DNA from 4 places in the Cellulomonas sp. P1_G12_2 genome. Region 3 is predicted to be linked to each of the others. Evidence: riboswitches for the same ligand, from Rfam matches in the RefSeq annotation. Region 3 holds a riboswitch; each other region holds the start of a gene.
The links. A riboswitch is a leader RNA that binds a small molecule or an ion and turns the genes downstream of it on or off. The one in region 3 is predicted to bind S-adenosylmethionine.

Region 1 (7,240 bases), on a different contig from region 3:
GGACGGACCGCCGGCAGGTCGAACGAGCCGGCACGCAGCCCGCGGTCCAGCCGCGGGATGCCACGGGCGGCCGCGAGTGCCAGGCCGATCGCGTGGTCGGAGACCGACTCGGTGCCGTAGTCGGGCACGTTGCACACGGCGATCCCGCGCGCGGTGGCGGCGGCGACGTCGACGGAGTCGACCCCCACGCCGTAGCGGCCGACGACGCGCAGCCGGGGCAGCGCGTCCATGACCTCGGCGGTGATCTGCGCGTACTGCACGAGGATGGCGTCGGCCTCTGCCGCGTGAGCGACCAGCTCGGCGGACGTCCGCGACTGCGTGAGGACCAGCTCGGCACCCGCCGCGTCGGCGATCTCGTGCTCGGCCGCGAACGAGTCGTGGTCGCACTCGGTGATGACGACGCGGGCGTCGGTGACCGTCATCGGGCGAGCCATCCACCGTCGACGGGCAGCGTGATGCCGTGGACGTAGTCCGCGGCGCGGGAGCACAGGAACAGGACCGCACCGGCGATGTCGGCCGCCTCCGCCCAGCGTCCGGCCGGGATGCGGTCGAGGATCGCCTTGCTGCGCTCGGCGTCCGCGCGCAGGTCCGTGGTGTTGGCGGTGGCGACGTACCCGGGGGCGACCGCGTTGACGTTGACGCCCAGGGGCGCCCACTCGTTGGCCAGGGCCTTGGTCAGGCCGGCGACCGCCGACTTGGAGGACGTGTAGCCGGGCACGTTCACGCCGCCCTGGAAGCTCAGCAGCGACGCGGTGTTGACGATCTTGCCGCCGCCGCGCGCGATCATCGATCGACCGACCTCGCGGGACAGGATGAACGTCGAGCGCAGGTTCACGTCGACCACGTAGTCGAAGTCCTCGTCCGTGTGCTCCGCTGCCGGAGCCCGGCGGATGGTCCCGCCGTTGTTGACCAGGACGTCGACGTCCCGACCGGCCAGGTCCGCGGCGAGCGCGGTGACCTGTTCGCGCACCGAGAAGTCGGCCTTCAGCGGGGTGAACGTGCGGCCGAGTCCCTCGACCACGGTCCGGGCCGCGCTCGCGCCCTCGGGCAGGTCGTAGCTGACCGCGACGATGTCGGCGCCCGCTCGCGCCAGCGTCTCGACGATCGCGAGCCCGATGCCCTGGCTGCCGCCGGTCACGACGGCGACCTTCCCCTCGAGGCTGAACAGGCTCTCCGTGTAGCTGGCGATCGTCATAGGGGTCGGGCTCCTTGGGGTGTGGGAGAGTGCGAGACGGGCTGGTGGCCGAGTGCCGCGGAGATCTTCGTGGCCGTGTCGGTGGCCATCGCCGCCATGTCCTCGATCTGCTCGAGCGTGTGCTCGAGCAGCAAGGTCGAGATGCTCACGCCGTACCCGACCCGTCCGGTGTGGTCGCGGACGGGTGCCGCGACGCAGCCGAGGCCCGGGACGTTCTCCTCGCGGTCGAGGGCGTAGCCGGCGCGGCGGACCGCGTCGATCTCGACCTGCAGGGCCGCGAGCGTGGTGATCGTGTGCGGCGTGCGGGCAGGCAGGCCGGCTCGGGCGGAGAACCGGGCGAGCTCCTCGTCGGACCGGTCGGCGAGCACGACCTTGCCGACGCCCGTCGAGTGCATCGGGACGGCGAGGCCCACCCGCGAGGGCATCACGTACGGCTTGTCGGGGTCGGCGCGGATCAGGTAGACGATCTCGTCGCCGTTGACCGCACCGAGGTGCACGGTGCACTGCGTCGCCGCCACCAGGTCGTCGACGAACGGGCGGGCGATCGCCGAGATGTCGATGCGGGAGAGCGCCCGGCCGGCGAGGGACAGGATCTTCGGGCCGGGCAGGTAGCTGCCGTCCGCCGCGACGGCGATGAACTGCCGGTCCGCGAGCGTGCTGAGGATCCGGTGCGTCGTCGCCTTCGCCAGCCCGGTGGCCTGCACCACCTCGGTGAACCGCGAGTGCGTGAGTGCCGCCTCCAGCACGAGCAGCGTCTTCTCGCTCGCGCTCGCCCCTGCACTCGTCCTGGTCCCGGTCGTCGTCGTCACGTTCCGTCTCTCCTTCGTCGTCGGTCGTCGTGCGTGGGGTCAGCGCAGGTCGGTGATGGGGAAGCCGTCCATGTCGTCGAACGACTGGTTCTCCCCGGCCATGGCCCAGACGAACGAGTAGCTCGCGGAGCCGACGCCCGAGTGCACGGACCAGCTCGGGGAGATCACGGCCTCGCGGTCGCCGACCACGACGTGCCGGCTCTCGGTCGGTTCGCCCATGAGGTGGATGACGCGCGCGTCGGACGGGAGGTCGAAGTACAGGTAGCACTCGGTCCGGCGGTCGTGCGTGTGCGCCGGCAGCGTGTTCCACATGCTGCCGGGGTGCAGCCGGGTGACGCCCATGACCACCTGGCAGCTGCGGACGCCCTGCTCGTGGATGTACTGGTTCAGTGTGCGGCGGTTCGAGGTGAGGGGGTCGCCGAGCTCGCGCTGGGTGCCCTGGCCGGCCTCGACGAGCGTCGTGGGGTAGGCGGTGTGGGCCGGCGCCGAGATCAGGTAGAAGCCCGCCGGACCCTCGTCCCCGTCCACGTCCGTCGACTCGAACGACACGACCTGCGCACCGCGGCCGATGTACAGGCAGGAGCCCTTGGTCAGCTCGTGCTTCGTTCCGTCCACCGAGATGGTCCCGGTGCCGCCGACGTTGACGACGCCCGCCTCGCGGTGGTCGAAGAAGTGGTCGGAGCGGATCTCCGGGAAGGAGCCCAGCTCGAGCGCGGTGCCGACGGGGCTGATGCCCGCGAGCACGATCCGGTCGTGGTGGGTGTAGACGGCCTTCACCTCACCCGGGACGAACAGGTCCTGGACCAGGTATCGGCGGCGGAGCTCGGCGGTGTCCATTCCGGGCACGTGCTCCGGGCTCGTGGCGTAGCGCTGGTCCATGGAAGGCCTCTCAAGGTTGATCGGGGGTCGAGGGCCGTGCCGGGTGCGGATCGTCGACCTGCACCCGGCACGGGCCGTGCTGCTAGGCGTCCTCTTCGAGCAGCAGGTCGCGGTCGACCGTCTCGGGGGCGAACAGGGTGGTGACGAACGTGATGCCCATGATCACGACCATGTAGACCGCGACGGGCCACCAGGAGCCCGTGGCCCAGGTGATGAGCGCGGCGCAGATGAACGGTGCGAGACCGCCGCCGAAGACGGAGGAGAACTCGCGCCCGAGGGCGACACCGGCGTAGCGGTACCGGGAGCCGAAGAGCTCGGGGAAGTACGCGGCCTGGACGCCGACGGTGGCCTGCGAGGCGATCATGAAGCCGACGACGATGACCAGGCAGATCAGGACGAGGTTGCCGGTGTTGAGGATGAGGAACGCCGGGACCGCGAAGAGCATGAGGAACCCGGTGACGATCAGGTACATCCGCTTGCGCCCGAACCGGTCGGACAGGATGCCGAACACGACGGCGGAGACGCAGGCGCACAGGGCACCGAGGAGCAGGAACTTCGGGATGAGCTTGGAGTCGACGTCGAGGTAGTTGATCAGGTAGGCGCCGATGAAGACCTGGAAGACGTACGAGTGCGAGTTCGCGCCGATGTTCATGAAGAACACGCGGGCGAGGTGCTTCTTGCCGTGCTTCCACACGTCGACGACGGGCGAGTCCTTCTTGGCGGCCTCGATCGCGCCCTCGGCCTTGAGCTCCTCGAAGACCGGGGACTCCTTGACCTTGCGACGGATCACGTAGGCGGCGATCGTCACGAAGATCGAGCTGAAGAAGACGAGACGCCAGCCGTAGGACAGCAGGGCCTCCTCCGGCATCATCTGCACGAGGATCCACACGACGGCGCCCATGGCCGCACCGGCGGCCGCGCCCACGAACACCAGCGACGAGAACCGGCCGCGCTTGCCCTTGGGGGCGGTCTCCGTCAGCAGCACGATGCCGCTCGCCTGTTCGGCGCCCGCGCCGAAGCCCTGCAGGAACCGGGCCATGAGCAGCAGGATCGGGGACCAGATCCCCACGACCGCGTAGGTGGGCAGCAGGCCGATCGCGAACGTCGCGGTGCCCATGAGGAACAGCGTGGCGACCATGACGAACTTGCGGCCGAGGCGGTCGCCGTACTTGGAGAAGAACAGTCCACCGAGCGGGCGTGCGCCGAAGCCGACGAACAGCACGCCGAACGACGCGAGCATCCCGGAGATCGGGTCCATGTCGGAGAAGAAGATCTTGCTGAAGATGATCGCCGACGCGGTGCCGAAGATCGTGAAGTCGAAGTTCTCGAGCGCGGTCCCGATGCCACCGGCCCAGGCTGCTCGGCGCAGGTTCTTCTGATCGACGGGGGGAAGGACGCCGTCCGCGGTCGCGGGCGGTGGCAGGACGATGTTTCCGGTCACAGGACACCTGTCTCATGGGAGCTCGCACGCCCTGCCGTCATCGGCCGGGCTGGAGACTCGGGGCGCGAGCAAGGTGCCCGCGGTCGCGCAGATCGAGACAGCCTTGTCTCGCGTCTAGCTGGCACTCCTTGTTCGGCTCACGACGTGAGCGCGTTCCCGGGGGGATCCTCGATGGAGGCTCGGGGCACTGGTGCTGCGCGATTCCGGAGTGCTGGTCTGTATGGAACTCAGTTCCGGTACGTGGAACAACGTAGAGCGGGCTTTCCACGGAACCAGGGGTCGAAGGTCCTGTTCGTCCGATCCGATCCGGTCCAGCGCCGACCCTGCTGATCCCGGAGGTGGGTCGCATCGGTTCGCCATTGACCGACCACTCCGACGGCCACCCCGCACATCCCGCGATGTGAGAAGCCGTCCCGATCGTTGACATCGTCGCGCTCGGAGCCGACCCTCCTGCGCGGGTCAGGAGCTCCGCCGTCTGGCTCGGCAGGCGGAGCAGCAACCCTCCGACGTGTGGGGTGCTCCCGAGCAAGACCCGGCCAGCCTGGACGGCGGGCGAACGTCGACCCCCAGGGATCAGCCATGTCCGTCGATCTCCTCCCGTCCACCGTCTCCGCGAGGTACGGCGGCGCGGCGCCCACCGACGTCGCCACCTCGGCCCCGTCCTGCCGTACGAGCAGCAGCAGGACGTCCTGCGCCGGTTCGCCGGGGAGGTCGTGCCGCTGGTCCGTGCCGAGGTGTCGACCACGCTGTGGGGCCCCGACGACCCCGGGCGCGCACGCGGGCTCGCGGCGGCGGACGCGTCTCTCGTCGGCGTCGGCGGCGGGACTACCCTGACCAGATGACCACCTCGCTCGAGCAGCCCGTGCACGACGCCGTCGAGACGCCCGACGTCGTCGCACAGGTTCGGGCGGTCGCGGAACGGGCCAAGGTCGCGTCCCGCGCGCTCGCCACGGCTACCCGGGCCACCAAGGACGCGGCCCTGCGCGGCATGGCGGACGCCCTCGTGGCGGCCACCCCCGAGATCGTCGCGGCCAACGCGGTCGACCTCGAGCGCGGCCGGAGCAACGGCACCTCCGCGGGCCTGCTGGACCGCCTCGCGCTGACACCGGAGCGCATCGTGGGCATCGCCGACGCCCTGCGTGAGCTCGCCGCCCTGCCCGACCCGGTGGGTGAGGTGGTCCGCGGCTCCACGTTGCCCAACGGCCTGCGCATGAGGCAGGTGCGCGTCCCGATGGGCGTGGTCGGCATGATCTACGAGGCGCGTCCGAACGTGACCGTCGACGCCGCGGGGCTGGCGCTCAAGAGCGGCAACGCCGTCATCCTGCGGGGCGGCTCGGCCGCGGCCGCGAGCAACGAGGTCATCGTCGAGGTGCTGTCGAGGGCGCTCGTCGCACAGCGGCTCCCCGGTGCGCTCGTGCAGTCGATCGACGCCTGGGGTCGCGAGGGCGCGGTCGCCCTCATGCACGCCCGCGGGCTGGTCGACCTGCTGGTGCCCCGCGGGGGAGCGGACCTGATCCAGACCGTCGTGCGCGAGTCCACCGTGCCCGTCGTCGAGACCGGCGTGGGCAACGTGCACGTCTACGTCGACGAGACCGCGGACCTCGCTGTCGCCATCCCGATCCTGCTCAACTCCAAGACCCAGCGCGTCGGCGTCTGCAACGCCGCCGAGACGCTGCTGGTGCACCAGGCCGTCGCCGACGAGTTCCTCCCGGTCGCCATCGCCATGCTGGCCGACGCGGGCGTCACCATCCACGGCGACGAGACCACCCTCGCGCTCGCCCCCGACGAGGCCGACTGCGTGCCGGCCACGGACGAGGACTGGGCCACCGAGTACCTGTCGCTCGACCTCGCCGTCCGGGTGGTCGACTCGCTCGACGAGGCCCTCGAGCACATCCGCGAGTGGAGCTCGGGCCACACCGAGGCGATCATCACGCAGGACCTGGCGTCCTCGGAGCGGTTCGTGGCCGAGGTGGACTCCGCGGCGGTCATGGTGAACGCCTCCACGCGGTTCACCGACGGCGGCCAGCTGGGCCTCGGCGMGGAGATCGGCATCTCCACCCAGAAGCTCCACGCCCGCGGGCCGATGGGCCTCGGCGAGCTCACGACGACCAAGTGGATCGTGCACGGCGACGGGCACGTCCGACCCTGATGCCACAGTCCCGCGTGCGACACTGTTCGCTCCCGCCCACCCCTGGAGGAATGTCGTGCATGCTGCCCTGATCGCCGCGGCTGAGGCCGCCGAGCACACCAACGAGCTGCCGTTCCCGCCCGTGGTGTTCGGTATCGGAGCGTTCGTCGGTCTCGTCGCCATGCTGCTCATCACGTTCGCCTTCCGCAGCGTCGGGACGCGCCACTGACCGACGTACCGAGAGGGACCGGACCGATGACGGAGCCGCCGCACAGGACACGCCTGGGCGTGATGGGCGGCACGTTCGACCCCATCCATCACGGTCACCTGGTGGCCGCGAGCGAGGTGGCCGCACGGTTCGATCTCGACGAGGTCGTCTTCGTCCCGACGGGGCGGCCGACGTTCAAGCTCCACCAGGACGTCACCGTGCCCGAGCACCGGTACCTCATGACCGTGATCGCGACGGCGTCGAACCCGAGATTCACCGTGAGCCGGGTCGATGTGGACAGGTCAGGTGTGACGTACACCGTGGATACGCTGCGCGACCTCAAGACGGCACGCCCGGACGCCGAACTCTTCTTCATCACAGGTGCGGACGCCATCGCGCAGATCGTGACGTGGAAGGATGCCGAGGAGCTCTTCTCGATGGCGCAGTTCGTGGCGGTCACCCGTCCCGGGCACGCGTTGTCGGTCGACGGGCTTCCCGCCGATCGAGTCCACGTCTTGGAGGTCCCCGCCCTGGCGATCTCCTCGACCGACGTCCGCGCACGTGAGCGCGCCGGGCAGCC
Region 2 (7,240 bases), on a different contig from region 3:
ACCCCGCCGAGGTAGCCGGCGACCAGCCCCACGAACGCGCCCACGACGAGCCCGAGACCGAGGGCGAGCAGCGCCGCCTGCAGCGAGAGGCCGGTGCCGTGCACGGTGCGGGCGTACAGGTCGCGGCCCAGGTTGTCGGTGCCGAACCAGTGCGCCGCGCTCGGCGGGCTGAGCTTCTCGGCCGGCACACCGACCAGCGGGTCCGCGGCCGTGAAGAGTCCGGGCACGAGCGCCCAGCCCAGCACCACGAGGACGACCGCGAGCGAGGCGAGCACGCCGGGACGGGCGAGCGGGTGCCGGACCGGGCGAGCGCGCCGGACCGGGACCGCGGGCGCGGGGACGAGGGTCGGCGCCGCGACGGCCGGTGCGTGCGAGACGAGGGTCATGACGTGTCCTTCCGTGCGTCAGGCCGTGGAGGGGGTGCGGGAGATCCGCGGGTCGAGTGCGGGATAGGCGAGGTCGACCACGAGGTTGACGACCACGAACACGAGCGCGCCGACCACGACGACCCCCTGCACCACGGGGATGTCCTGGGCGCGGACGGCCTTCTCGACGAGTCCGCCGAACCCCGCGCGGGAGAACACCGTCTCCACCACCACGGCACCGGCCAGCAGGTTGCCGACCGCGATCCCGAGCAGGGTCAGCGCGGGCAGTGCGGCGTTGCGCGTGACGTGCCGCCACTGCACCCGGCCCCGGGACGCACCCTTGGCCAGCGCCGTCTCGACGTAGGGCGCGTCCCACGCGGTCCGCATCGAGCGGGCGAGCACCTGGGCGACCACCGCGGAGAGCGGGATGGCGAGGGTGACCGCCGGCAGGACGATGCTCGCGATCCCCTGGTTGCCGACCGCCGGGAACACCGGCAGCCGGAACGAGAACAGCTGGAGCAGCAGCAGCCCGATCCAGAACGTCGGCATGGACACCCCCAGCGGCGGCAGCGCCAGCAGCGCGCCCCGCAGCCGGGTCGACCGGGTCCACGACGACGTCGCCGCGATCGTTCCGCCGAGAAGCAGGGCGATCCCCAGGGCCACGCTGGTGAGCGCGAGCGTCTGCGGGAACGCGTCCGCGAGCAGCTGCGAGACCGGAGCGCCCGAGGTCACCGAGACCCCCAGGTCGCCCGTCACGGCCCGCCCGAGCAGCACGACGTACTGCTCGAGCGGCGGCCGGTCGAACCCGTAGCGGGCGCTCAGCTCGGCCACCTGCGCCGGGTCCACGGTGCCGCCGGGGTTGGCCGCGTCGAGCATGATGCTCACCGGGTCGCTCGGCAGCAGGTAGAGCACCGCGAACGAGACCGTGAACGCCGCCCAGAGCACGAGCACCGCCGCACCGAGCCGCCGCAGGACGTAGGCCGTCACTGGTCGGCGCCGATCCAGGTGTCGTGGAAGAGCAGTCGGGACGAGGCGTCGAACGTGAGGTCGTGCACGTCGGACGCGACACCGATGGACTGCGCGAGCTCGAACAGCGGGATCGCGAGGCCCTCGTCGAGGATCGTCTCCTGCGCGGTGCCGAGGTCGGCGGCGCGCGTGGCGGGGTCGGCCTGGGCCAGCTGCGCATCGAGCAGGGGGTCGAGCACCGTGTCCGCGGGCCGCTTGTTGATGTTGCGGAACTTCGAGGAGAACTGGGTGCGCAGGATGTCGCCGTCGGCGCGCGTGACGTTGTAGTAGTACGTGTCGTAGTCACCGGCGGTCAGCGCCGCCTGCTGCTCCGCCGGGGTCTGCTGCCGCACCTGGAGGTCGACGCCCACCGCCTTGAGCTGCTGCTGCGTGAGCTCGAGCACGGCCTGGCTGCCCGTGAACAGCGGCGCGAACACCACGTCGAACGAGAGCTTCTCGCCGCCCTTCTCGCGGATGCCGTCCGCACCGAGCCTCCACCCGGCGTCCTCGAGCGCGTCGGCCGCGCCGTCCTGGTCGAACGCCAGCTCGTCGGACAGGTCCACGTATCCGGGTGTCGTGCTGGCCAGCACGCTGGTCGCGGGCTTGAACGCGTCGCTCAGCACCGTGTCCACGAGCTCCTGGCGGTTGATCGCCACCTGGACGGCGGCGCGCACGGCGGGGTCGGCGAGCGGGCCGGCGCTCACGTTCGGCTGGAGCACGAACGCCACCCCGGGGTTGGTGCGCGTCAGCACCGAGCCACCGGAGCCCTCGACCTGCGGCACGTCCTGCGGCAGCACGTCGCCGACGGCGTCGAACTGGTCGGAGGCCAGCCCGCCGGACCGGACGCCCGACTCGGGGACGATCGTGAAGTCGATCTGGTCGAGGTACGCCTCGCCGGGGTTCTCGGAGACCTCGGACGGCCACGCGTACCCGTCCCGCCGGACGATCGTCGCGCCCTGGTCCTGGGTGTACTCCTCCAGCGTGAACGGGCCGGAGCCCACCACCGCGCCCTGGAGCCGCGCTGCCGGGTCGGCTGCCGCCGTGGCGTCGGACAGGATCGCCAGCGACACCGTGGACGTGGCCTGCAGGAACTGGGCGTTGGGCCCGGAGAACACCACGGTGACCGTGTGCTCGTCGTCGACGGTGGTCTCCTGGTAGCCCGCGAGGTAGGAGCCGGCGAGCGGCGCGGACGCCGCGAGGGGGCCGACGAGGGCGTCGAAGTTGGCCTTCACGGTGGTCGCGGTCAGGGGCGTCCCGTCCGAGAACGTGACGTCGTCGCGCAGGTGGAACGTGACGTGGGTGAGGTCGTCGCTGACGTCCCAGCTCTCCGCCAGCCACGGCACGATCTCGCCGGTCTGCGGGTCCTGGTCGGTCAGCGAGTCGGCCAGCTGACGGGCGATGTAGATGCTCACGTTCGAGCCGACCTGCTGCGGGTCGACGCCGCTCGGTGAGGCGCCGAGGGCGAACCGCAGGGTGCCGCCCGGGGTCGCGGCCTCGGTGCTGGCAGAGGTGGACGGGTCCGACGCCGCGGGCGTGCCCGAGCCGCAGGCGGTCAGGAACAGCGCGGGGACGACGAGGGTGGCCAGGGCGGCCGAACGGGCACGGGTCGAGCGGAGCATGGCGGGGTCCTTCGTTCGGGGTGGAGAGGTGGGGTCAGCCGACGAGGGCGCGGTCGGCGGTGGAGCGGGTGGCGCGGGGCGCCGGGCGGGAGAGGCCGAGGTGGTCGCGCAGGGTGGTGCCCGCGTAGTCGGTGCGGAACGAGCCGCGCTCCTGGAGCAGCGGCACCACCTGGTCGAGCACGTCGTCCAGGCCGCCGGGGGTCAGGTGCGGCACGAGGATGAAGCCGTCCGACGCGTCCTCCTGCACGTACCGGTCGATCGCGTCCGCGACCTCGGTGGCCGTGCCGACGAACCCGCCGCGCGACGTCACCTCGATGACGAGCTGCCGGATCGACCAGCCGTTCGCGTCGGCCAGCTCCCGCCACGCGGCCGCGATGCTCCGCGGGTCCTTGACGTGCCGGACGCGACCGCGGGTGATGTCGAGGTTCTCGATGTCCGGCTCGATCCGCGGCAGAGGCCCCTCGGGGTCGTGGTCGGTGAGGTCGCGTCCCCACACCTGCTCGAGGAACGCGATGGCCGTCGGCCCCGGCACCTGCTGCAGCCGGATCTCGTGGGACCGCTCGGCGGCGTCCTGCGCGCTGTCGCCGAGCACGACGGTCGTCGCCGGCAGGATCAGCAGCTCCACCGGCCGCCGACCGTGCGCAGCGAGGCGACCCTTGACGTCGGTGAAGAACGCCTGACCGGACTCGAACGTGGAGTGCGCGGAGAACACGACGTCCGCGGTGGCCGCCGCGAAGTCACGGCCGTCCGAGGAGTCGCCGGCCTGGAACAGCACGGGGTGCCCCTGCGTGCCGCGCGGGGTGGTGAACTCGCCGCGCACCTGGAAGTGCCGGCCCTCGTGGCGCACCTCGTGGACCGAGCCGGGCCGGACGAACTGCCCGGAGCCGGCGTGGGCGATCACCGCGTCGTCGTCCCACGAGTCCCACAGCGCCCGTGCGACCGCGACCAGCTCGGCCGCACGCTCGTACCGCTCGTCGTACGGGAGAAACCCGCCGCGCCGGAAGTTCTCGCCGGTGAAGGCGTCGCTGCTGGTCACGAGGTTCCACGCGGCACGCCCGCCGCTGAGGATGTCCAGGGTCGCGAACTGGCGGGCCAGCTCCCACGGCTCGTTGAAGGTCGTGTTGATCGTCCCGGCGAGCCCGATGCGGTCGGTGACCGCGGCGAGCGCCGCCAGCACGGGCAGGGTGTCGGGCCGACCCACCACGTCCAGGTCGTGGATCTGGCCCTTGTGCTCGCGCAGCCGCAGTCCCTCGGCGAGGAAGAAGAAGTCGAGCTTCGCCTCCTCGGCGCGCCGGGCCAGGTGCTCGAACGACGCGAAGTCGATCTGGCTGCCGGACCGTGGGTCGCTCCACACGGTGGTGTTGTTGACCCCGGGGAAGTGGACGCCGAGGTGGACCTGCTTGCGGGCGCCCATCAGGCGATCGCCGCGTAGCGGTTGACCGGGCGGGCAAGGCCCAGCTGGTCACGCAGCGTCGGACCCGCGTAGCTGTCGCGGAACGCGCGGGCCTCGCGCAGGAGCGGCACGACGCCGTCGACGAGGACGTCGAGGTCGGTGTGCAGCGAGGCCGGCCGGACGACGAACCCGTCGGCGGCACCGACGGCGGACCAGTCGAGGAACGTGTCGGCGAGGTCCCGGGCCGTCCCGACGTGCGTGAGGGAGTCGGTGTCCCACTCGACTCCTTCGAGCTCGGTGAGCAGGTCGAGCCGGGCGCGAGCGCTCGCGCGGTCCGGGCCGAGGACCACGAAGGCGTCGACGAGCACGCGCAGGTCGCCCGGCTCGCGGCCCGCCGCCGCCGCCGCGGCCCGCAGCCGGAGCCGCAGGTCGAGGGCCTGGTCGCGGTCCGTCGCGCTGACCCGGACCACGTCGGCGTGCCGCGCGGCCAGGCCGAACGAGGCGTCCGAGCCGACGCGCACCACGATCGGCGGCTGCCCCTGTGGCGGACGCGGCGTGATCGACGGCCCCTTGACGGCGAAGTGCACGCCGTCGTGCTCGACGTAGTGCAGCTTGGCGCGGTCGACGAACCGGTGCGTGCCCTGGTCGCGGATCTCCGCGTCGTCCTCCCAGCTGTCCCAGAGCGCGGTGACCACCTCGACGGCCTCCTCGGCCTCCGCGACGGCCCCCGCCTCGGTGAGCGCCGGGCCTCGGCCCACGTGCGCCGCATCCTGCTCGTCGTCGGTCCAGCTGACCTGCCACGCCGCCCGGCCGCCGCTGACGTGGTCGATCGTCGCGATCGCCTTGGACACGTGGAACGGCTCGGTGTGCGTCGTCGCGACGGTCGGGACCAGTCCGATCCCCCGCGACCGCGGGGCGAGCCGGGCGGCGACCAGCGCCGCGTCGAGCCGACCGCGCAGCGTGGTGGAGCGCGACGGCTGCAGCGAGAACGAGTCGTCGAGCACGACCAGGTCGAGGGTGCCGCGCTGGGCGACCTCGACGAGGTGCTGGAGCCGCTCGGCGTCGAACAGCCGCTGCGCCTGCGAGCCGTGCGTCCGCCAGGCGGCGGGGTGCGCGCCGGCGTCGCTGAGGTCGACGCCGAGGTGCAGCTGTCGGGGAGTGGTCGGGAAGGCCATGGCGAGGGTTCCGTTCTGAGGCGTCAGGGCGCGCCCGGCGCAGCCGTGTGCGGCGCAGGGGTGCGGGCGTACGTGGAGGGCGAGCGCGGACACCACGGCTCAGCCGTGGGCCAGGCGCTCAGGTGCCGGTCGGAGCCGGTCGGTCGGGGGGTGTCGTCAGCGACAACAGGCGCCGGGACAGCACGGGCGCAGGATCCAGAGAGCCGTCGTCGGCCGTCCGTCCGAGCTCATCGTGCGTCCCTTCGTGCCCGCCTGGCGGGCGCTGCGTCGTTGTCGGGCACGAGCAGGACGCTCGCGCAGGACCAGGTCGTCACCCGGGGCACCCCACACGCAGGAGGGTTGCCACCCAGCAAGCCGGGGCTTGTCGCTGGAATTCATGACCTAACAGGTCGGAAAAGTAGGCATAGGTTCCGGACGTGTCAATGGTCCGCGCCGAAAGTCCAGATGGTGGGACGGATCCGTCCGGTGCGACGATGGCGTCCCGACCACCCAGCAAGGGAGCACGCTCGCGCATGGGCCCGACGACCACCGGCGTGACCGTCGCCGCCGACGACCCGACCCGCCCCGACGTCCTCGAGCTGCTCGGGGAGCACCTCGCGGACATGTACGCGACCTCGCCGGCCGAGTCGGTGCACGCGCTCGACCCGTTGGCGCTCGCCGCCCCCGGCATGACGTTCTGGACCGCCCGCGCCGCCGACGGCGCCCTGCTCGGCTGCGCCGCGCTCAAGCAGCTCGGCCCGACGGACGCCGAGCTCAAGTCCATGCGGACCACCGCCGCAGCACGCGGCCGAGGGGTCGGGGCGACCGTGCTCGCGCACGTCCTGGGCGCGGCGGCGGCGCGCGGCATCCGGACCGTGCACCTGGAGACCGGGACGCAGGACTACTTCGCACCCGCACGCCGGCTCTACGAACGCGCCGGGTTCGTCGAGTGCCCGCCGTTCGCGGACTACCTGCCCGACCCGCACAGTGCCTTCTACCGGCTCGCGCTCGACGGGCGCCGCTGAAACATCTCGTATTCCGACCTGCCGTGTCCACAATAAGAGACGGTCCTGTTGCCCGAGCGGCAAGGCGGTCATCCTCGTCCCATGCAGACCCGCCGCGCCGCCTCGACGTGCTGTCACGTCGTCGTCATGGCTTCCGCGCGCCCCTGCTGTCCGCGGAACGTCTGAACGCGGCCCCCGTCCTCGGCCGAGCGTTCGACGCCCGGCCCCCGTCGATCTGCGACGGCCCACGGCGTGACGCGCGTGCCACCACTCCCGTCCCCCGCGGAGGAAACGCCCTCATGGCGTCCACCCAGCTCTCCGTCGCCCGGTCCTCGCGCACCGAGCCCGCGCAGCGATGTCGTCGATGACGACCGCCCGCCCGCCCTTCGCGACCCCCAAGGACCTGACATGACCGCCCGTCCCGCACGCCGCACCGCCTCCGCCCTCCGTGTCCTGCTCGCCGCCGGCCTCGTCGCCACGCTCGCGGCCTGCTCCTCCTCCGCTGCGCAGGACGCGAGCGCCGACACCGGCACGGACCCGTCCACCTCGACCGCCGAGGCACCGGAGCTGCGCCTCGGCTACTTCGCCAACCTCACTCACGCGGTTGCCCTCGTGGGGGTCGACGACGGCACCTACCAGGGGGCGCTCGGCGACACGAAGCTCACCACCTCGATCTTCAACGCCGGCCCGGCCGCCGTCG
Region 3 (7,240 bases):
GCGCAGCGTGCCGCGGCCCTGGCCCAGCAGCAGGCTGCGCGCGAGGCGGAGAAGGCGCGCCGGCACGCCGTGCGCGTGGCCGGCTCCGAGGGCGCGCCGATCGACCTCCCGCCCGGGATCGCCGTCCTGTGGCGCACACCGGCCCCCGGCCGGCCCGGGCCGCGGCCGGGTCTGACGCTCGAGCAGATCGCCGACGCCGGCATCGCGCTGGCCGACAGCGAGGGGATCGAGTCCGTGTCCATGGCCCGGCTCGCCGAGTCGCTCGGGTTCACCACGATGTCCCTGTACCGGTACGTCTCGTCCAAGGACGAGGTGCTCAGCCTCATGTCGGACCGGGCGTCGGGCCGGCCGCCCGTCCTCGGGCCCGAGGTGGGTGGCTGGCGGGAGCGGCTCGAGCTCGTCCTCGCCGTCCAGCAGCCGATCCTGCGCGCGCACCCGTGGCTGGCGCGGGCGTCCGCGGTCCTGCACGCGGTCGGGCCCGGGCGGCTCGCCTGGATGGAGGCGATGCTCTCGGCGCTCGACGGCACCCCGCTGTCGGAGGACCAGAAGGTGGGGGCGATCGGCCTGCTCGCCTCGCACACCCTGGACCAGCTGCGGATCGGCGAGGAGCTGAGCGGCGCCGGGCGCACCGCCGCGGTCGGCACCACCGCCGGGGGAGCCCTGCCGCCGGACCTGGGAGAGCTCATCACGATGCTCGCCTCCGCGGACGAGCACCCCACGCTGCTGCGGGCGGCAACCGCGGGCGCCTTCTCCTTCCCGGAGGACGCGCCCGAGGACGACGAGCTGGACTTCGGCACCGTACTCATCCTCGACGGGATCGAGCGGCTCATCACCCTGGCCTCCTGAGCCGCCCACAGCCCCGTCGCCTGCACAAGCGGCGGTCACGATGTCGGCGCGGCCGGGCAGACTCGACGCATGACCTCGCCCGACGCCCCGCGCACCGGCCGCTGCTTCGGCGACGGCACCCCCCTGTACGAGCAGTACCACGACGAGGAGTGGGGCAAGCCCGTCCACGACGAGCACGCCCTCTACGAGCGGCTCGCCCTGGAAGGCTTCCAGTCGGGCCTCGCCTGGATCACGATCCTGCGCAAGAGGCCCGCGTTCCGCACGGCGTTCGCGGACTTCGACCCGGAGGTGGTCGCGGAGTTCGGTGACGACGACGTGGCCCGCCTGATGGCCGACGCCGGCATCGTGCGCAACCGCGCCAAGATCGAGGCGACGATCGCCAACGGCCGTGCCCTGCGCGAGCTGCACGCGGCGGGTCGCACTCTCGACCAGGTCCTGTGGTCGCACGCCCCCGACCGGACGGGTTACCAGCGCCCCTCGGGCTGGGCGGGCGTGCCCGCGCAGACGCCGGAGAGCCGCGCGCTGGCCAAGGAGCTGAAGTCGCTCGGGTTCCGGTTCGTCGGCCCGGTCACCGCCTACGCGGCGATGCAGGCGTGCGGTGTCGTCGACGACCACCTGGCCACGTGCCCGGCGGCGTGGGGCTCTGCCGGCACCGGAGAGCTTGCCGGGTGAGATTTGCTTCTGGCGGGTGATCGTGCGGCTGCCCTCTCGGCACCACGCACCCTGCGGACTACAGTGCCAGCCATGACGGAGATGCCCGACCCTGACGTTCGGCGTGATGCCGCGCGCGAGGCGGCCGAGGCGCTCACGGACAACGTCGTCCCCGATGCAGAGATCCTCGAGGCCGTCCAGGTCGGGCTGCTGTCCGTCCCGGCCGGCTCGCCGAACTCGTGGTTCGACGTCCCGTCGCAGCGCAGCCGCATGCGCTCCTCGAACCTGGCCCCGCGCCGCCCGCACTAGACGGGCGCCGAAGCAGACATGCTCCGCGGACGGCGCCGTCTCACGGGTCGATCACTGTTGCCCAGCATGTGATCTGCGGACTACCATCGCGGCTACCATCCAGAGCGGCCGAGAGACCTGGCTCGACGACGCCGCAGCAACCCCCCTCCTCGCGAGGGTGTGGGTGCTTCCGCCAGGGGCGATGGAGTGAGTCATGCCCCCACAGGACACCTGTCCCCGCACCACCCCGGTGCCGACGACCCCGCCGGCCGCGCCGTGAGCGCAGCCGTGGCTGAGCCCCGCACCCCCGGGCTGCACACCGCGCCCGCCCGCCGGGCGCAGAACGCGAACGACCGCCCGACGATCTCGTTCGAGCTCTTCCCGCCCCGGAACCCCGACGCGGCTCCCCGCCTGTGGGCCACCATCCGCGAGCTCGAGTCGGTGCACCCCGACTTCGTCTCGGTCACCTACGGCGCCTCGGGCAAGACGCGACTCACCACGCGCGCGCTGGTCCGCCGGCTGCTGCAGGAGACGTCGCTCAACCCGATCGCCCACCTGACCTGCGTCGGGACCTCGCGCGAGGAGATCACGACGATCGTCGGGGAGTTCCTCGACGAGGGCCTGCGGTCGTTCCTCGCCCTGCGGGGCGACCCGCCCACGGACCAGAGCGACTGGCAGGCCCACCCGGACGGCCTGCAGACCGCGGGCGAGCTGGTCGAGCTCCTGCGCGAGATCGAGGCGCAGCGGTGCCTGGACAGCCCGTCGCAGGCGGTGCGGGCTCGGGTGCGACCCCTGTCCGTCGCGGTCGCGGCGTTCCCGCGCGGCAACCACGCCACGGGCGGCACCCGCGCGCAGGACGTCGCCTCGCTGCTGGCCAAGCAGGAGGCCGGCGCCGACTTCGCGATCACGCAGGTGTTCTTCGACGCGGACGACTATCTCGGTATCGTCGCGGAGGCCCGTGAGGCCGGCGTGACCATCCCGATCATCCCGGGCATCATCCCGACCACGGACCCGGCCCGGCTGCTGCGCGTGCAGGAGCTGACCGGCGTCCCGGTGCCGAAGGACCTGATCGACCTGCTCGGATCCGCCGACGACGAGCTCGACCGTCATCGCCGGGGCATCCGGGCCAGCGTCGACCTGGTCAACGGCGTCCTGGACGGCGGCGCACCCGGCGTCCACCTCTACACGTTCAACCAGCACCACGCCGCACTTGACCTGCTCGAGGGTGCACACCTCGACGGCGGAGCTCGGACAGCTCCCGACCTGGCCAGCTGGCCGCAGGACACGGCACCCGCCCGACCCCCGAGGGACTGAACCACATGACCGAGAACCGCCCGATCTTCCCCGCCAGCTCCGTGCTCGGCTACCCCCGCATCGGCCCGCGCCGCGAGCTGAAGAAGGCCCTCGAAGCGTTCTGGGCAGGTCGCACGTCGGCCGACGAGGTCGAGGCCACCGCCGCCGACCTGCGTCGCCGCACCCGCACGCGGCTGGCCGAGCTCGGCCTGGCCACCGACGTGCCGGCGATCCCGAGCGCGTTCTCGTTCTACGACCAGGTGCTCGACGCCACCGCCGTGATCGGCGCTGTCCCGGCCCGCTTCGCGGACGTCGTGGGCGCCGACGGGTCGCTCGACCTGGCCGGGTACTCGACCGTGGCCCGCGGCCGCGGCGACGACCTGCCGCTCGAGATGACCAAGTGGTTCGACACCAACTACCACTACCTGGTCCCGGAGATCGGCCCGGAGACGACCTTCCGCTACGCGAGCACCCGCCCGGTGCGCGAGTTCACCGAGGCCCTCGCGGACGGCGTCCTCACGCGTCCGGTCATCGTCGGCCCCGTCACGTACCTGGCGCTGGCCAAGGCCACGGAGGACGCCCCCGAGGGCTTCGCCCCGATCGACCGCCTGGCGGACCTGCTGCCGGTCTACGCCGAGCTGCTCAAGGACCTCGCCGCCGCGGGTGCCACCTGGGTGCAGCTGGAGGAGCCCGCCCTGGTCTCCGACTCCGTCGCCGTCCCGGCCGAGCAGCTGCTCGCGTCCGTGATCGAGGCGTACCGCGCGCTGGCCACCGAGCTGACCCCCCCGGAGCGCCCGGCCATCCTGGTCGCGGCCCCCTACGGCGACCTCGCCGCGGCGTTCCCGGTGCTCGCCGCGACGGACGTCGAGGCCATCGGCATCGACCTGATCCGCGGTCACGCGCCTGCCGAGTCGGTCCCGGGCCTGGAGACCAAGACGCTGGTCGCCGGCGTGATCGACGGCCACAACATCTGGCGCGCGGACCTGGACGCCAAGCTGGCCGTCCTCGAGCAGCTCGAGGGCCTCGGCGCGGCCGCGGTCACCGTCGGCACCTCGACGTCCCTGTTCCACGTGCCGCACACGCTCACGGACGAGCCGAACCTCGACGAGACCCTGAAGACCTGGCTCGCGTTCGCCGACGAGAAGGTCGTCGAGGTCGTCACCCTGGCCGAGGGTCTGACCGAGGGCCGCGAGGCCATCCACGAGCAGCTGCTCACCGCCACGGACGCGGTGAACTCCCGCCGGACCGCACCCGGCGTCGTCAACCCGGAGGTCCGCGACCGCGTGGCCGCCCTCGGCGAGAATGCGTTCAGCCGCGGCTCGTTCGACGAGCGCAAGGTCGCGCAGGCCGCCCGGCTCAACCTGCCCCCGCTGCCGACGACGTCCATCGGCTCCTTCCCGCAGACCACCGAGATCCGCACCGCGCGCGCTGCGTTCGGCAAGGGCGAGCTGACGGAGGCGCAGTACGACGAGGAGATGAAGGCGGAGATCCGCCGGGTCGTCGAGCTGCAGGAGAAGATCGGCTTCGACGTGCTGGTGCACGGCGAGCCCGAGCGCAACGACATGGTCCAGTACTTCGCGGAGAACCTCGACGGGTTCGCCGTGACGCAGAACGGCTGGGTCCAGTCCTACGGCTCGCGCTGCACGCGTCCGTCGATCCTGTGGGGCGACGTCTCGCGGCCGAAGCCGATCACGGTCGAGTGGTCGTCGTACACGCAGTCGCTCACGGAGAAGCCGGTCAAGGGCATGCTCACCGGCCCGGTGACCATCCTGGCCTGGTCGTTCGTCCGCGACGACCAGCCCCTCGGCGACACCGCCAACCAGGTGGGCCTTGCCCTGCGCGACGAGATCGCCGACCTCGAGGCCGCCGGCATCGCCGTCATCCAGGTGGACGAGCCCGCGCTGCGCGAGCTGCTGCCGCTGCGGGTCGAGGACCACGCCGCGTACCTCGACTGGTCGGTGCGCTCGTTCCGCCTCGCCACGGCCGGGGTCCGCCCCGACACGCAGATCCACACGCACCTGTGCTACTCGGAGTTCGGCGAGATCATCGGCGCGATCGACGGGCTCGACGCGGACGTGACCTCCATCGAGGCGGCCCGCTCGAAGATGGAGATCCTCGGCGACATCTCGGCGGCCGGCTACCCGCGGGGGATCGGCCCGGGCGTCTACGACATCCACTCGCCGCGCGTCCCCAGCGAGGCGGAGGTCGAGGAGCTGCTCACGGAGGCCGTCAAGGCCATCGCGGTCGACCAGCTCTGGGTCAACCCGGACTGCGGCCTGAAGACCCGCCGCTACGAGGAGGTCGCCCCGTCGCTGGAGCACATCCTCGCGGCCACGCGGGCGGTCCGCGCCACGCTCTGACGCATGCTCACGGCCCCGGACACCTGCACAGGTGTCCGGGGCCGTCTGCGTCCTAGGGGGCACCCTGCGTGCCCAGCCACGTCAGGATCGCGTGGTTCGTCTCGTCGGGCTTCTCCTGCTGGATCCAGTGACCGGAGTCCAGGCTGACCACGTCCACGTGAGGCACGAACGTCGACAGGTTCTCCGACCTCACGACCGGATCGCGGTCGCCGTAGATCATGAGGGCGGGCTGCTGGATGACGGGGTCCACGTCCGCCAGCAGGTGCCAGTTGCGGTCGAGGTTCCTGTACCAGTTGATGCTGCCCGTGAACCCCGATGCGTCGAAGGCGGAGACGAAGACGGCCAGCTCGCTGTCGCTCATGACGGGCTCACCGCGTGGTGTCGCCGCTCTGGCGAGGTTGATCCACGCCATACCGGGCTGAGGCTCGGTGGGCGGCTCGTTCTTCCGGTACAGGTTGCGAAGGAACTGGAACGTGTTGTCGTCGAGCACGGCGTCGGCGACGCCCGGCTGTCGATTGAAGTGGACGAAGTAGAAGTCGCCGCCGAGAACCTGTTCCATGAGCTCGATCGGGGGGATCTCCCCGCGCTCGATGTACGGCAGGCTCAGGTTTATCACCTTGGAGACGCGGTGGGGATGCAACAACGTCAGTCCCCAGACGACGTTCGCGCCCCAGTCGTGACCGATGAAGAGGGCGTCCTCGTACCCGTAGTGGTCGAGAAGTGCGACGAGGTCACCCGACAGGTGCCCGATGTCGTAGTCCGTCACCTCGGTCGGACGGGACGAGTTCCCGTAACCCCGCTGGTTCGGGACGATGACGTGGTAGCCGGCTGCGACGAGGGCAGGCACCTGATAGCGCCAGGAGTAGGCATGCTCGGGCCAGCCGTGACAGAGCACGACAGGATTGCCGGCATTCTCCTGGCCCGCTTCGAAGACTTCGAGCGTCACGCCGTTGACGGAGATGAGGGCGGGCTCGGGAAAGTCGGTCGGATCGAACACGGCAGGTCCTCCGTAGCTCTGGGTGATCGGCCGCGTGCGGCCTGATCGGTTGCCGCCACCGTAGGGAGCATTGCGGACAGGATCGGTCCGCAAGAGGTGGCAGACTCGGAGCATGCGAAAGGACCCCACCGGTCGAGCGTTGCAGCTGCTCTCGCTCCTGCAGACCCATCGATGGTGGGGTGGTGCCGAGCTCGCCGATCGCCTCGAGATCACGGAGCGAACGGTGCGCCGCGACGTGGACCGGCTGCGCGAGCTCGGCTATCCGGTCGACGCCACGTCAGGAAAGGACGGGGGCTACCGGCTCGCGACGGGGGCGCACCTGCCACCCCTGGTCCTCGACGACGACGAGGCCGTCGCGGTAGCCGTCGGGCTGCGCTACGCCGCGGAGGCCGCGATCGGCGGCATGGAGGAGACGTCGCTTCGCGCCCTGACGACGATCGAACAGCTGCTGCCCCATCGGCTGCGCCGCCGGGTGTCGGCGCTGCACTCGAGCGTCAGCTCGATGCGGTGGCCGGGCGACGACGACGTCGTCGACCCCGACGCACTCAGCGTGCTCGCCGCAGCGTGCCGGGACCGCGAGGACGTGCGCTTCGACTACCGACGACATGACGGCACGGACAGCGGACGGCTCGTCCAGCCGCACCAGCTCGTCACCGCCGGCCGTCGCTGGTATCTCGTGGCATGGGACCAGCGCCGCGACGACTGGCGCACGTTCCGGCTGGACCGGCTCCGGGAGCCCCGGCTGACGGGCGGTCGTTTCACACCCCGCCAGATCCCCGGCGGCGATGCGGCGACCTTCGTCGCA
Region 4 (7,240 bases), on a different contig from region 3:
GCGGTTCTTCACGTCGGTCCTCACCGCCCTCGTCGGCTGAGCGTTGACCACCAGCATCGCGCTCGTCGACTGGGACGACCCCGACGCGCTCCGGCTGCGCACCGCCCAGCAGGCCGAGCTGCTCGCCCTCTACGGCGAGGAGGACATCGGCCACGAGATGACCGGCGAGAGCATCGTCGCGATGCTCCTGGTCCGGGTGGACGGCGAGGCGGTCGCGTGCGGCGCGATCAGTGCGCGCGGTGACGGCGTCGGCGAGCTGAAGCGCATGTTCGTCGTCCCGGAGCACCGCGGCCGCGGGCTCTCGCGGTCGGTGCTGCGCGAGCTCGAGGCCGTCGCGCGGGACCGCGGCTTCCACCGGCTCGTCCTGGAGACCGGGGTGCTCCAGGCGTCGGCGATCGGGCTGTACCTGAGCGAGGGCTACCGGTCGATCCCGAACTTCGGCGAGTACGCGACGGAGGCCGAGTCGCGCTGCTTCGCCAAGGACCTCGGGCCGACGCCGCCCCGGGAGCCGCGCACCGGCGAGCGCCCCACGGTCACGCTGACGCATGCCGACTGGACGGACCCCGTCGCCACCGCGCTGCGGCTCGCGATGTGGCACGACATCGAGATCCGCTACCCGGAGATCCCCGCGAGCGTGCCGGGCGGCTTCGAGGTCGACGACCCGCAGCAGGGCGTCGGCGCGCTGTCCACGGTGATCGCCTGGCTGGACGGTCGCCCCGTCGGCTGCGCCACGCTGCGGGCGGCGCGGGACGGCTACCCGGCGGGCTCGGGGGAGCTCAAGAAGGTCTGGGTCGACGACGACGCCCGCGGGGCCGGCGCCGCCCGCGCCCTGCTCACGGCGATCGAGGACGACGCCCGCGCCTTCGGGCTGACCAGCGTGGTGCTCCAGACCGGCATCCGCCAGCCCGAGGCGGTCACGCTCTACCTGTCCGCGGGCTACCGCCCGGTCGTCCCCTTCTTCCCGTACGACGGCGACTTCCTGTCGCTCTGGATGGCCAAGGACGTCTGAGCGCGCACCCGCGCGATCTCGGCGAACCGCATCCAGTCGTCCTCCGCGGACGCCGGCAGCGCCACCCAGTCGTAGAACAGCCGCCCGCTGTCGCCGGGGGACCACACGGTCGCGCCGGGCAGCGCCAGGGCGTCCGCGTGCTCCGCGCTGTCCCGCCCGAGCTTCACGGCGAGCCGGTCGTCGCCGATGTGCGCGGCGAACATGGTCGATCCGACCTTGAGGATCGGGCGGCCCATCATCTGCGCGCGGGTGGCGCCGCGGGCGACCAGGTCGTCGGCGATCGCGTCGTAGTCGGTGTCGGTCATGGTCCGAGCATCCCGCGGGGGACCGACATGAGGCGTCACATCGACGCGACGAGGTTGACCAGCAGGGCGATGATCACGGTGCCGAACAGGTAGCTGAGCAGCGCGTGGACCAGAGCTGTCCGGCGCATGGCCGACGAGCCGAGGTCCGTGTCGGAGATCGCGAAGCTCATCCCCACGGTCACGGCGACGTACGCGAAGTCGGTGTACCGCGGCGGCGAGTCCATGTGGAAGTCGATCCCGCGCGCGCCGTCGGTCAGGTACATCCGTGCGTACCGGAGCGCGAACACGGTGTGGATGGCCGCCCACGACGCCAGCACGCTGGCCAGCACGGCGACCGTCGGAAGCAGCTGGCCGATCTCCTTGTCGACGAGCACGAGGACGACCCCGACCAGCGTCACGACCGCTGCCGCGACCACCACGAGGTGCGCGCCGAACCGGGTCGGCTCCTCACGGGTCGCGTGGGACGCGGTGGACGACGGGTCCATCGGCGCGACCGCGACCCACGTCCAGACCACGAAGACCGCCGCCGTGGTCGCCCAGCCCGCGAGCACCGCCGCGACCGCCGAGGTCCAGTCGATCGCGAGCCCGACGGCGACCCCGGCGAGAAGCCCCACGAGCAGGCGGACGAGCGACGACGACCGGGGCATGCCGTCAGTGTGGCGCAGGGTCAGGCGTCGAGGGTCGCCAGCGCCAGGGTGAGGTCGTCGATGAGGTCCGCGGGGTCCTCGAGGCCCACGGACAGCCGGATCGTCGACTCGGCGATCCCCACTGCCGCACGCCCCTCGGGGCCGAGCTTGCGGTGCGTGGTCGTCGCCGGGTGGGTGACCATCGACTTGGCGTCGCCGAGGTTGTTGGAGATGTCCACGATCCGCAGCGCGTCGAGCACGCCGAACGTGACCTTCTTGGCGACGTCGGGCGTCGACCCGTCCGGCACCGCGAGGTTGAACGTCACGACGGTCCCGCCGCCCGACTGCTGCGCCAGGGCGAGCTCGTGCTGGGGGTGCGACGGAAGGTAGGGGTACCGGACCAGCGAGACGCCGGGCTGCTGCTCGAGCCACGTGGCCACCTGCAGGGCCGACGCCGTCTGGTGCCGGACGCGCAGCGACAACGTCTCCAGCCCCTTGAGCAGCACCCACGCGTTGAACGCCGACAGCGACGGTCCGGTGTTCCGGATGAGCGTCTGCACCGGGCCGTGGATGTACTCGTCGGTGCCCAGGATCGCGCCGCCGAGCACGCGGCCCTGGCCGTCGATGTGCTTGGTCGCGGAGTACACGATGACGTCCGCGCCCAGCTCCAGCGGCCGGGACAGGACGGGGGTGGCGAACACGTTGTCGACGATCACCGTGGCGCCTGCGGCGTGCGCGAGCCGGCTGACCGCGGCGATGTCGACCAGGTCCTGCATCGGGTTGGACGGCGTCTCGAAGAACACGACGTCGGCCGGCGTGGAGAGCGCCTCCTGCCACTGCGCCAGCTCGTGGCCGTCGACGTAGTCGGTCCGCACGCCCCACTTGGCCAGGATCTCCTCGAAGATCACCACGGTGGAGCCGAACAGCGCCCGGGCGGAGACGATGCGCGACCCCGACTGCACGATCGCGGCGATCGACGTGAACACCGCCGACATGCCCGACGCCGTGGCGAACGCGGCCTCGGCGCCCTCGAGCAGGCGCAGGCGCTCCTCGAAGGTGGACACCGTCGGGTTGCCGTAGCGGGAGTACAGGAAGCGGTCGGCCTCCCCGGCGAACGCGGCCTCGGCCTCGGCGGCGGCGGAGTAGACGTAGCCCTGCGTGAGGAACAGGGCCTCGGACGTCTCGTTGAACTGCGACCGCACCAGACCGCCGCGGACGGCGAGGGTGTCCGGGCGCAGGTCGGTGCGCGGGGTGCGGCGGTCGTCCCAGTCGGCGGGCCCGGGGACGCGCCGGTCGCTCACGCCTGCCGCCAGGGGAGCCCCGCCGCGCGCCAGCCGGAGTGGCCGCGGTGGCCGTCCGGACCGACGTCGCCCTCGAAGCCCTCGAGCACGTTGTAGGCCGGGCCGAGGCCCGCCGCGGTGGCCGCCTGCGCGGCGGCGACGGAGCGGACCCCCGAGCGGCACAGGAACACGACCGGGCGGCCGGGCGCGACGCCGGCGTCGGCCAGCTGCTTGAGGAACTGTGGGTTCGGGCGTCCCGACGGGTACGACACCCACTCGACCAGGGCGGCGCGACCGTCGATCGGGGCCGAGTCGGGGATGCCCACGTAGCGCCACTCGGCGTCCGTGCGGACGTCGACGAGCACCGCGCTCTCGTCGGACGTCAGCAGGTCCCAGGCCTGCTGGGGGGTCAGGTCACCGGCGTAGCTCATCGAGGCCCTCGTCTCATCGGTCCTGGCGGTAGCACCCTCGGCCGGGCACAGGGTGCCCGCGGGTTGCTGCGGCGTCGTCGAGCCAGATCTCTCAGCCGCTCTGGATGGTGGCCGTGATGCTACGCGCGGCGGGACCCTCCTTCCAAGTGGTGGACAAGGCGTCCCGGTGGGCGAGACGAAGCCCGCGGCGCGTTGACAGCCACGGGGAGGTGCCGGGACCCTCGTTGCAGGTCATGAGCGCCAGCGTCAAGCCCCGGCTCGCTGGCCGGCAACCCTCCTCCGCGGTGGGGTGCCCCGGGTGACGACCTGGCCGCGTCCCGTCCGGGGCTCGGCAAGCGCGGGGTCCCACCTGTTCGACGGGTGTTCCCCCGGAACGTGTCGGAGGACCCACCATGACTGTCACCGCCGAGCGCCTCTCGTGTGCGACCGAGGTGAGCGCCCTGCTCCCCGTGGTCGGCGGCACTACCACCGTCCCGCTGGTGGACGGCACGCACCGCGTCTACGCCAACCTCGACTACGCGGCCAGTGCCCCGGCGCTCGAGGCCGTCGCCGCCCGCGTCACCGAGGTCCTGCCGCTGTACGCGTCCGTGCACCGCGGCGCCGGGTACCTGTCCCAGGTGTCCACCGCGCTGTACGAGTCCGCGCGCCAGACCATCGCGCGGTTCGTCGACGCCCGTCCCGACGACGTCGCGATCATCACCCGCAACACCACGGACTCGCTCAACCTGCTGGCCGGCGTCGTCCCGTCGGGGGGCCGCGTCCTGGTGCTGGACGTCGAGCACCACGCCAACCTGCTGCCGTGGGTGCAGTCCTCCGAGCGGCACGGCAATCGGACCACCATCCTGCCGATCGCGTCGACCGTCGCCGCGACCCTCGACGCCCTGCGCGACGAGCTCGCCCGCCAGCCGTACGCGCTGGTCACGATCACCGGCGCGTCGAACGTGACGGGGGAGGCGCTGCCGATCGACCAGGTCGTCGCGCTCGCCCACGCCGAGGGTGCCCGCGTGGCGGTGGACGGCGCCCAGCTGGTGCCGCACCGGGGCTTCTCGCTGGCCGGGACGGACGCCGACTACGTCGCGTTCTCGGGGCACAAGACGTACGCACCGTTCGGGGCGGGGGCCCTCGTCGGCCGTCGCGACTGGCTCGACACCGGCACGCCATACCTCGCAGGGGGAGGTGCGGTGCGCGACGTGCGGGCGGACCGGACGGTCTGGCAGCCGGCGCCGGCGCGGCACGAGGCCGGGTCGCCCAACGTGCTCGGCGCGATCGCGCTCGCGGAGGCCTGCGACCAGCTCGCGGCCCTTCCGGCTGGTGCCCTCGCCGCGCACGAGGAGGCGCTGCGTGAGCGCCTGGTCCAGGGGCTGTCGGCCATCGACGGCGTGGAGATCGCGCGCATCTGGCCGGACTCCGCGGCACCGGTCGGCGTCCTCACGTTCACGGTGCCGGACCACGACCCGGGCCTGGTCGCCGCGTACCTCGCCGCCGAGCACGGGATCGGCGTCCGCGACGGCCGGTTCTGCGCTCACCCGCTGCTGGCACACCTGGGCGCGTCGAACGGCGCCATCCGCGCGTCGGTCGGCGTCGGCACCACCAGCGAGTCCGTCGACCGCCTGATCACGGCCCTGACCGAGTACCTCGCCACGGGTCCGGCCGTCCGCTACGAGGTGGTCGACGGCTGCTGGGCGGTCGTCGACGACACCCGCCCGCTGCTCGCGGTGCACGGCCTGGACCACCTGGCGGCGACCGCCGCGGCAGCGTGCGGACCGGCCCTGGACGACTGACCTCTCGCGAGGTCCCCGGCGCGAGCTCGTGGGTTCGGCACGAGATCGTCAGTTCACACCCGCGATCTCGTGCCGAACGCACGATCTCGTCCGCGGCGGCCTCGACGTGCATCCGGGCGCGGGGGAACGGGCGAAGAGGACACAGGGCGCCCTCCGGCGTCCGCGCGGCGCGGCGCACGGCGTCGGCCGCGACCGTCGTCCGTAGGAGCCACCATGAGGATCCGTCGCACGCTCTCCACCCTCGTCGCCGCCGGCCTGGTCGCCGGAGCCGGGGTCGCCCTGGCGCCCGCCGCGACCGCGGCGCCCACCGGCACGTCGAGCCTGGCCGCCCTGCTCACCTCGGACGGGGACACCTTCGACCGGAACTGGTACGACTTCGACATCCTCGACCAGGCCGTCGGTGCGGTGCTCGCCGCCAAGCCGACCAGCCCGGTCGCCGTCCTGGCCGACGGCACGGTCCCGCTGACCGCGTTCGTCCCCACGGACCGCGCCTTCCAGCTGCTGGCCAAGGACCTGACCCACCGCTGGTACGGCACGGAGGAGCAGGTGCTCACCGCGCTCGCGGGCGCGGTCGGCATCGACGCGATCGAGCAGGTGCTGCTCTACCACGTCGTCGCGGGCGCGACGATCGACTCGGCCACGGCGCTGGCCAGCGACAACGCCGTCCTCACCACCGCGCAGGGCGGCACGTTCACCGTCGACGTGCTCTCGAAGCGCTGGGGGATCGTGCAGCTGCGCGACCAGGACCGCAACGACCTCAACCCGTTCCTGATCCGCGGCAAGCTCGACCTGAACGCGGGCAACGTGCAGATCGCGCACGCGATCACGTTCGTCCTGCGACCGGCTGACCTCTGAGCAACCTCGGGCGGGCCGGGTCGACGACGACCCGGCCCGTCAGCGCAGCAGGGTGACCGAGCCCGTCAGGTGCGGCTTGCCGGAGCGGGCGTCCCAGCCGGCGAACGCGAACACGTCGCCGTCGTGGGCGATGCGGACGGTGACCGTGCCGGGCAGCAGGACCGGCTTCACGAACTCGACCGACCAGTCGAACGCGTCCCCGCGCGCGGCACCGACGTCAGCCAGTGCGCGCGACGCGGTGTACATGCCGTGCGCGATGGCCCGCGGGAACCCGAACGCCTTCGCCGTGAGCGCGGTCAGGTGGATCGGGTTCCGGTCGCCGGACACGGCGGCGTACCGGCGGCCGGTGTCGCCGGCGAGCGTCCAGCGCCCTGTCGGGGTCGGCGGGACGAAGGGGTCCGACGACTCGTCGACCGACCCTGCCAGGAACACCCCGCGCGCCAGGTAGGTGGACACCCCGCGCCACGCGACCGTGCCGTCGGTCGACACCTCGGTGATCAGGTCCACCTGCGTGCCGGACCGGTGCGGGCGCAGGTCGGCCGCCGACGCGCGGACGTCGAACGTCTCGCCCAGCAGGACGGGCCGCACCTGCGTGACGTGGTTGGCCACGTGCACCAGTCCGACCAGCGGCAGGGGGAAGTCGGACCGGACCATGAGCGCGGTCGCCACGGGGAACGCCAGCACGTGCACGAACCCCGCCGGCAGCTGGTCGCTCGCGGACTCGCCGAGCAGGTGCTGGTACGCGGTGAGGTGCGAAGCGTCAGCACGCACCCCGCGGACGACGTAGTCGACGTCGGGCAGCGTCGTCGGGCCGGATCGGACGCGACGCTGCAACGAGAGCCCCGCGCCGCGGGCGAAGAGCCCGCCCAGGGCGGGGACGGACGGCAGGACGACGGTCCTCGTCACTGGCCCACCATGTTCTGCCCGCACACGCGCAGCACGCGGCCCACGAT

Region 1: another riboswitch for S-adenosylmethionine. It lies ahead of AC1DXT_RS19715 (glutamate-5-semialdehyde dehydrogenase); the one in region 3 lies ahead of AC1DXT_RS01745 (methylenetetrahydrofolate reductase).
Region 2: another riboswitch for S-adenosylmethionine. It lies ahead of AC1DXT_RS15915 (LLM class flavin-dependent oxidoreductase); the one in region 3 lies ahead of AC1DXT_RS01745 (methylenetetrahydrofolate reductase).
Region 4: another riboswitch for S-adenosylmethionine. It lies ahead of AC1DXT_RS09275 (rhodanese-like domain-containing protein); the one in region 3 lies ahead of AC1DXT_RS01745 (methylenetetrahydrofolate reductase).

The regions. Positions count from the first base shown of each region.
Region 1 is NZ_JBFUBX010000010.1:497-7,736, reverse strand. Features, by position in the region: gene AC1DXT_RS19740 (C-terminal binding protein) at 1-422, opposite strand, end outside; gene AC1DXT_RS19735 (SDR family oxidoreductase) at 419-1,195, opposite strand; gene AC1DXT_RS19730 (IclR family transcriptional regulator) at 1,192-2,004, opposite strand; gene kduI (5-dehydro-4-deoxy-D-glucuronate isomerase) at 2,044-2,883, opposite strand; gene AC1DXT_RS19720 (MFS transporter) at 2,966-4,324, opposite strand; SAM riboswitch class IV at 4,782-4,889, shown strand; gene AC1DXT_RS19715 (glutamate-5-semialdehyde dehydrogenase) at 5,163-6,473, shown strand; gene AC1DXT_RS19710 (hypothetical protein) at 6,529-6,681, shown strand; gene nadD (nicotinate-nucleotide adenylyltransferase) at 6,708-7,240, shown strand, end outside.
Region 2 is NZ_JBFUBX010000004.1:414,172-421,411, forward strand. Features, by position in the region: gene AC1DXT_RS15895 (ABC transporter permease) at 1-386, opposite strand, end outside; gene AC1DXT_RS15900 (ABC transporter permease) at 405-1,352, opposite strand; gene AC1DXT_RS15905 (ABC transporter substrate-binding protein) at 1,349-2,989, opposite strand; gene AC1DXT_RS15910 (NtaA/DmoA family FMN-dependent monooxygenase) at 3,024-4,403, opposite strand; gene AC1DXT_RS15915 (LLM class flavin-dependent oxidoreductase) at 4,403-5,557, opposite strand; SAM riboswitch class IV at 5,819-5,939, opposite strand; gene AC1DXT_RS15920 (GNAT family N-acetyltransferase) at 6,070-6,561, shown strand; gene AC1DXT_RS15925 (ABC transporter substrate-binding protein) at 6,949-7,240, shown strand, end outside.
Region 3 is NZ_JBFUBX010000001.1:344,645-351,884, reverse strand. Features, by position in the region: gene AC1DXT_RS01760 (TetR/AcrR family transcriptional regulator) at 1-846, shown strand, start outside; gene AC1DXT_RS01755 (DNA-3-methyladenine glycosylase I) at 916-1,518, shown strand; gene AC1DXT_RS01750 (hypothetical protein) at 1,591-1,806, shown strand; SAM riboswitch class I at 1,899-1,994, shown strand; gene AC1DXT_RS01745 (methylenetetrahydrofolate reductase) at 2,074-3,099, shown strand; gene metE (5-methyltetrahydropteroyltriglutamate--homocysteine S-methyltransferase) at 3,105-5,438, shown strand; gene AC1DXT_RS01735 (alpha/beta fold hydrolase) at 5,491-6,435, opposite strand; gene AC1DXT_RS01730 (helix-turn-helix transcriptional regulator) at 6,548-7,240, shown strand, end outside.
Region 4 is NZ_JBFUBX010000002.1:273,925-281,164, forward strand. Features, by position in the region: gene purQ (phosphoribosylformylglycinamidine synthase subunit PurQ) at 1-40, shown strand, start outside; gene AC1DXT_RS09255 (GNAT family N-acetyltransferase) at 44-1,009, shown strand; gene AC1DXT_RS09260 (hypothetical protein) at 937-1,314, opposite strand; gene AC1DXT_RS09265 (DUF1345 domain-containing protein) at 1,350-1,961, opposite strand; gene AC1DXT_RS09270 (O-succinylhomoserine sulfhydrylase) at 1,982-3,178, opposite strand; gene AC1DXT_RS09275 (rhodanese-like domain-containing protein) at 3,238-3,651, opposite strand; SAM riboswitch class I at 3,647-3,762, opposite strand; SAM riboswitch class IV at 3,881-3,995, shown strand; gene AC1DXT_RS09280 (aminotransferase class V-fold PLP-dependent enzyme) at 4,044-5,432, shown strand; gene AC1DXT_RS09285 (fasciclin domain-containing protein) at 5,646-6,287, shown strand; gene AC1DXT_RS09290 (MaoC/PaaZ C-terminal domain-containing protein) at 6,327-7,193, opposite strand; gene AC1DXT_RS09295 (3-oxoacyl-ACP reductase) at 7,190-7,240, opposite strand, start outside.